DNA from 2 places in the Jatrophihabitans sp. YIM 134969 genome. Region 1 is predicted to be linked to the other one. Evidence: riboswitches for the same ligand, from Rfam matches in the RefSeq annotation. Region 1 holds a riboswitch; the other holds the start of a gene.
The links. Region 1 has a riboswitch for cobalamin ahead of ACXR2U_RS01485 (prenyltransferase/squalene oxidase repeat-containing protein). Riboswitches for the same ligand answer to the same signal wherever they lie in the genome.
Positions count from the first base shown of each region.

Region 2: another riboswitch for cobalamin. It lies ahead of ACXR2U_RS21310 (prenyltransferase/squalene oxidase repeat-containing protein); the one in region 1 lies ahead of ACXR2U_RS01485 (prenyltransferase/squalene oxidase repeat-containing protein).

Region 1 covers NZ_JBTJEQ010000002.1:37,086-40,313, reverse strand. The annotation lists gene ACXR2U_RS01490 (ROK family transcriptional regulator) at 1-1,002, opposite strand, end outside; cobalamin riboswitch at 1,171-1,301, shown strand; gene ACXR2U_RS01485 (prenyltransferase/squalene oxidase repeat-containing protein) at 1,410-2,828, shown strand; gene ACXR2U_RS01480 (discoidin domain-containing protein) at 2,853-3,228, opposite strand, start outside.
Region 2 covers NZ_JBTJEQ010000058.1:11,201-14,428, reverse strand. The annotation lists gene ACXR2U_RS21315 (purple acid phosphatase family protein) at 1-1,360, shown strand, start outside; cobalamin riboswitch at 1,397-1,548, shown strand; gene ACXR2U_RS21310 (prenyltransferase/squalene oxidase repeat-containing protein) at 1,654-3,228, shown strand, end outside.

The DNA of each region.
Region 1 (3,228 bases):
GACGCGCGCGGGGTCGAGGACCAGGACGAGGTCGGCCAGCGCCTGGGCCAGCACCGACGCGCCGTCCTCGACCACGCGACGTACCCGGTCCGATTCATGGGCACGTTCGACGAGTTCGGCGATGGTCGTCGCTCCCCCGCGGGAACCGATCCGACGCAGCATGCCGTCGCCGCCGGCGTAGAGCTCGAGGCACCCGCGGCGCCCGCACCAGCAGCGCTCGGCACGGTCGTGCACGGTCACGTGCCCGAACTCGCCCGTGTACCCGCTGCGACCGCGGAGGATCCGGCTGCCGCGCGCGACGCCGAGGCCGATGCGGCTCGCGACCTTGACGTAGAGCACGTCACCGTCGCCCGAGACCGGTTCGCGCAGGGCCTCGCCGAGCGCGCCGAGGTTGGCGTCGTTCTCGGTGACGACCGGGATGTCCCACCGGTCGGCCACCCGCTCGGCCAGTACTGAACCGTTCCATCCCGGCAGGACGTCGGGGACCGCCAACCGACCGCCGCCGGCCGTCACGGGCGCGGCGATGCTGATCGCGGCCCCCACCAACGCGTCGGCGTCGACGTCGGCCTCGGCGACGGCCTGCTCGATCTTGGCGAGCACCAGGTCGATGCCCCGGTCGGCCGTGTGGTCGCGCGGCACGGTGGTCCACCGTTCCGCCAGCACGCTGTGCGACAGGTCGCCCACGGCGACGGCGACGTGCCGCACGCCGATGTCGACGGCGATGGCGGTTCCGGCGGACTTGTCGAGCGCGACCTGGGAGGCCGGGCGGCCGGGAGTACCGGCCGCGGCGGGCGGACGCTCGGCGATGAGTCCGCGAACGGCGAGTTCGTGGAGGAGGCTCGAGATCGTGGCCCGGGAGAGCCCGGTGTGCTCCACCAGTTCGGCCCGGGTGGCCCACCCGGCGCCTCGGAGGACACCGACCACGCGCGCCCGGTTGGCCGCGCGGAGGGCCCCACTCGTGGGCTGCACCCGCCGGGGGGCGGGCAGCACCTGCTGCGTCACTGCGTCGGAACCCCTCTCGCGACCTCGTCGTCGTCGTGCCTCGGGCACTGTGCTCCGCGAGGTCGAATTCCGTCAAGACTTGTACAAAACCGACCGGTTTCTGCTGGGGCGTCGACCGCCTCCGCGTCCGACGTCACCGACGTCGGGCGACGTCCCGCCGGCGGTGGGTCTCGCGTGTCGCGGTACGTTCCGCGCCAGCGACTGACAGGGGAACCCGGTGAGAACCCGGGACTGACGCGCAACGGTGAGGCCGGTCGACCGGCCCGAGTCCGAACACCTGGCGGTCGTCGTGTCACTGCGGAAGCCTGTCCACGCGAGCGGGCGGCGGCCGCCCGGCTCCTGCGACCTCCGGGCTGCGGTGCGGGGCGTTCGACGCCTGCGCCCCCACCCGAGGAGCTCGATCCCCGATGCCCACGCCCTTCCCCCGTCGCGCCGCTCTCGGCCTGACCGTCCTGGCCACCACGACCGCGTTGGCGACCACGCTGGCCGTCCCCGCCGCGGCGACCTCGACCTCGGCCGCCGTCGCGACGTCGGTCCAGCGCGGCGTCACGTACGTCAAGACGTTGCAGGCGTCCGACGGCAGCTTCACCACCTCGGGCCTGTCGAACGAGTGGGCGTTCAGTGCTCTCGCCGCCGCCGGCACCGCGGCCGTCGACGTCGTTCCCTCCGGCAACACCGGGGGGAACGCCCGGGCGGTCTACCGCAACCAGGTCGCCGCGAGCACGTGGCCGAGCAGCGCTCCCGTCGTCACCGACTACGAGCGCGGGATCCTCAACACGTACGCGGCCGGCACCGACCCGGCACGGGTCTCCGCCCAGCGCAACCTGCTGGCCGACCTGGCCTCGTACTGGCAGCCCGCCGCGCCGGGCTACTTCGGTCCACCCGCGAACTTCAACGGAACCGTGTTCGGCCTGCTCGCGTTGGCGGGCGCGCGCACCCAGTCCGGCGCGGCGCGGGTCCCGCAGCGACTGCTCGACACCGTGACCGCGGTGGTCCGCGCGAACCAGCACGACGACGGCGGGTGGGACTTCACCCAGGCCGCCGGCAACGCCACCCGGCTCGCCGCCACCAGCGACATCGACATGACCGGCGCGGCGATGGCGGCCCTGTGCAGCAGCGGCGTCCCCGCCACCGACACCGCTGTCGTCGCCGCGCGCAACTTCCTCGCCGGCAAACTCGTCACCACTACCGGTGCGTTCAACTCCGCGTTCGGCGCGAACACCGACTCCAACGGCTGGGCGGTGTCCGGTCTGAACGCGTGCGGGATCCCTGCGCAAGGCGGCACTTTCACCACGTCCGCCGGCAAGACCCCGGTCGACTTCCTCATCGCCCAACAGCTGAGCGCGAGCGGCGGGTTCAGGTACCAGCCGTCCAACACGACCGCGACCGCGTACTCCTCGATCGACGCCCTCCGCGCCCTGGCCGGCGGCGGGTTCACCGCGGCACCCCCGACGCCCACCGGTGGTGCGGCCCGTTGGGTGGCCACCACCTCCTTCACGTCCGGCACCGCGACGAGCGTGGCGCTCGTCGTGGACACCGGCGCGACCGGCGGCCTCACCGTGTGCAAGGTCCCGTTCGTGCCGACGTCGACCACCACGACCCTCGGTGCGGTTCTGGACGCCGCCGCTGCGAACGCGTCACCGTCCGGGTGTGTCACCGGCGCGTCGCCGACCTCGGGGACCGGCACGATCACCGCGCTCAACGGCAGGACCAACACGGCGTCCTCGACGTGGAAGCTCAGCATCGACGGGTCGAGCGCGAGTACCGCCAGCCGCGGCGCGGTCGTCAAGCTCGGCGACACCGTCTCGCTCGCGTACGGCAGCTGATCCGTGGGCCGGTCGGCGCGTCGATCAGCGCGCGCCGACCCGCGGGGCGTTGTACGCCTGCGCCCACACGCGTGGTCCTCCCGCGACCGGGGTCGCTGCGGGCCACGACACCGTGACCGTCCGCGACTCCCCCGGCAGCAACCAGAAGTAGTTGTCGTCGTAGAACGCGGGGAGAACGCGCTTGCCCGCGGCGTCGCGGACCGAGAGCCGGACCATCGCCGCCACCGTCGTGCCGGCGTTGCGCACGGCTACCGAGCGGCGGGCGTCGCCGCCGGCGGGGTCCATGGCGGCGGTGCTGACCACGAGCCTGGTGGGCGCGCCCGTGGTGAGCACCTGCATGTCCGTCGGTTTGCGGTAACGCCAGTAGGTGTTGCGGGACACGACCCGGCGCGCCCGGTCG
Region 2 (3,228 bases), on a different contig from region 1:
CGTCACCGACGCCGGCGGCACCTGGCCGCGGGGCGTCTTCGACAACAACTACTACAGCCCCACCGACCCGGTGGCGGGCACGGGCGGCACCGACCCCACACCGGCCAACACCCTCACCCAGCAGATGGCCTCGCAGCGGCCGGTCTTCACGCTGCTCGCGGGCGACATCTGCTACGCCGACCCCAGCGGCAGCGGCCTGCCCGCCGACGACTCGCTCGCCCTGACCGGCACGTCACCGGTCGGCGCGAACAACTACAACCCCTACGTCTGGGACGTCTTCCTCAACCAGATCGAGTCGCAGTCGGCGTTCACCCCCTGGATGTTCGCCACGGGCAACCACGACATGGAGCCGCTCTACGGCAACACCGAGTTCCTCGGCGGCCGGTCGGGCAGCCACGGCTACGCCGGTCACAAGGCGCGGCTCGACCTCCCGGACAACGGCCCGAAGAACTGCCCGTCGGTCTACAAGTTCGTGTACGACAACGTCGGTGTCATCTCGGTCGACGCCAACGACCTGTCCTACGAGATCCAGACCAACACCGGGTACTCCGACGGCGCGCAGCTGAAGTTCCTCGAGAACACGCTCCGCACCTGGCGCCAGGACCGGTCGGTCGACTTCATCGTCGCGTTCTTCCACCACTGCGCCTACTCGACGACCAACCAGCACGCGTCCGACGGCGGGGTGCGCGGGGCGCTCGACCCGCTCTTCAGCAAGTACCAGGTCGACCTCGCCGTGCAGGGCCACAACCACATCTTCGAGCGCACCGACCCGATCAAGAACGGGCACCCGACCCGGCAGGCTCCCGACGGCTCGACCATCACCCCGGCGACCGACGGCTGCACCTACATCACGGTCGGGTCCGGCGGCCGGCCGCGCTACCAGTTCCGGCCCGCGCCGAGCGCGGCCGCTCCCGCCCCTGCCGGCGTGACGCCGTACGGCCCGCAGACCCTGCCCGAGGGGCAGCGGTACCGCGGCTACCAGCCCGCGGGCGGACCCAACTCGGCCGAGAACAACACCGAGAACGTCGTGAACTCGTACGTGTGGTCGTCCGACGGCACCGCGGTCAACGCCTCCGGCTACCCGCAGGGGACGAAGATCCCCGAGGTCATCGACTGGTCGCAGGTGCGGTACGACGACTACGCGTTCATCGCCGTCGACGTGAAGCCCGCCGCGCCCGGCCGTCCGACCACCATGACCATCCGCACCCTCGCCGACAGCCTCCCGGGCACGGCGTCGCCGCTCACCGAGATCGACCGCATCACGTTCTCGCGGGTGGCCGGCAACAACCGGGTCCTCGCCACGCCGGGATCGGCCGTGGCGCAGCCCGGACCGGCGGCGGACGGTAGCCCCGCCGTCTGAGCGGACCCCCCTGTGCGGGAACCCACCGCGGCACGCCTCGACCGGGCGTGCCGCGGTGTGGTTCCATGCGTGTGCACCAAGCACGTCCAGGCGTGGGGAAAGCCGGTCCGAATCCGGCACTGACCCGCAACCGTGTGCCGATCGTGGGATCGGCGAGTCGGAACGCCCGCCCCGGACGTCCTCGTCGAAACGCCGTCGTGGTCTGCGGCGCGAGGTCTGCGCAGTGGGTCCGGCGTGTCCGGCGCTCCGCTCCACAGGTCCCGCGGGCGCGCACCGCCTGTGAAAGGGACCCTTTGCGTCACCGCTCCGCTCGCGCCGTCTCCGCCCTCGCCGTCCTCGGTCTCGTCCTGACCGGCGGGATCGGCCTGGCATCGCCCGCGTCGGCGGCCGCGACCACGCCCGACACCGGCACGCTCGCGCGCTACCTCACCACCCAGCTCGTCGGCGGCACCCACTACGAGCTCGGCGCCGGGTTCACCGACGTCGGCCTCACCGTCGACGGCGCGTTCGCGCTCGCGGCGACCGGACGCGACTCGGCCACGGTCGACGCGATCACGGGGTACCTGGACTCGAGCGTCGGGGCGAACTGGGTGCAGTTCGACGACGATCCCGCGAACTTCAGCGGGGGGTCCGCGGCCAAGCTGGCGGTGCTCGCCGAGGTCGCCCACCGCGACCCGCGCTCGTTCGCCGGGCTCGACCTGCTCCAGCTGCTCGCGGACAACGTGTGCACGGCCGCCCAGTCGACCGCCGACCCCACCGCGTGTGCGGGCGCGGGCAACTACCGACGCGCGACCTCGGTCTTCTCGCAGGCGCTGGGCGTCATCGCCCAGCAGCGCGCCGGCACGGCGAGCCCCGCGGCCGTCGACTACCTGCTGTCGCTGCAGCGGCCCGACGGTTCGTTCCCCAGCCTGATCCCGAACAGCAACGACTCCGACCCCGACAGCACCTCCATGGCCTTGCAGGCGCTGACGATCCTGCCGGCGGCCACTGCGTTCCCGGCCACCCCGGTCGCGGCGGCGATCACCGACGCGATCGACTACCTCGCCGGCAGCCAGCTCCGCGACGGCAGCTGGGGCCCGGTCTTCAACGGCGTGCAGAGCCACAGCACCAACTCCACCGCGCTCGCGATCCAGGCCTTCTCCATCGACGCGGCGACCCGGTCCGCGCAGAGCGCGCGCACCACCCGCGCCCTGGCGTTCCTCGGCGGCCTGCAGAACTCCGACGGCGGGCTGCCCGTCAACGACGACCGCGGCAACCCGGCCTCCGACGTCCGCGCCTCCACGCAGGTGCTGTCCGGCGTCGAGGGGGTCCCGTTCGGAACCCTCTCCGTCCCGTTGACCGTGAACCGGACCGCCACCACGGTTCCCGCGGCCGCCGCGGCCGCGCGGTACCTCGCGGGCCAGCTCACGCAGGGCGACCACCTCGAGAGCGACGGCTTCGTGCAGCAGAGCACGACGGGCGACCTCGCCTACGGCCTGCTCGCGAGCGGCGGCCAGGACGCGACGCTGGGCAAGGTGCTCGCGTTCCTCACCCTCGACACCACGCTGCGGTCCTACGTCGGCGGCGCCAACTTCGGCGACGCCGAGAACTCCGTCTACGCCGGCACGGCCGCGAAGCTCGCGACGCTGCTGGAGCTCAGCGGCTACGACCCCCACGACGTCGGCGTGAACCACGTCGACCTCATCGCCCGGTTCACGGAACTGATGGGCGCCGACGGCCGCCTCCACGACCGTTCCGACTTCGGCGACTACGCCAACGTGCTCGGCCAGTCGTTCGCCGTGCTGGCCCTCACCGGCGCCGGCGACACCGCCACGGCCGCGAAGGCCCGCGCGGCGTTGGTCGCGGCACAGTGCCCGGACGGCGGTTTC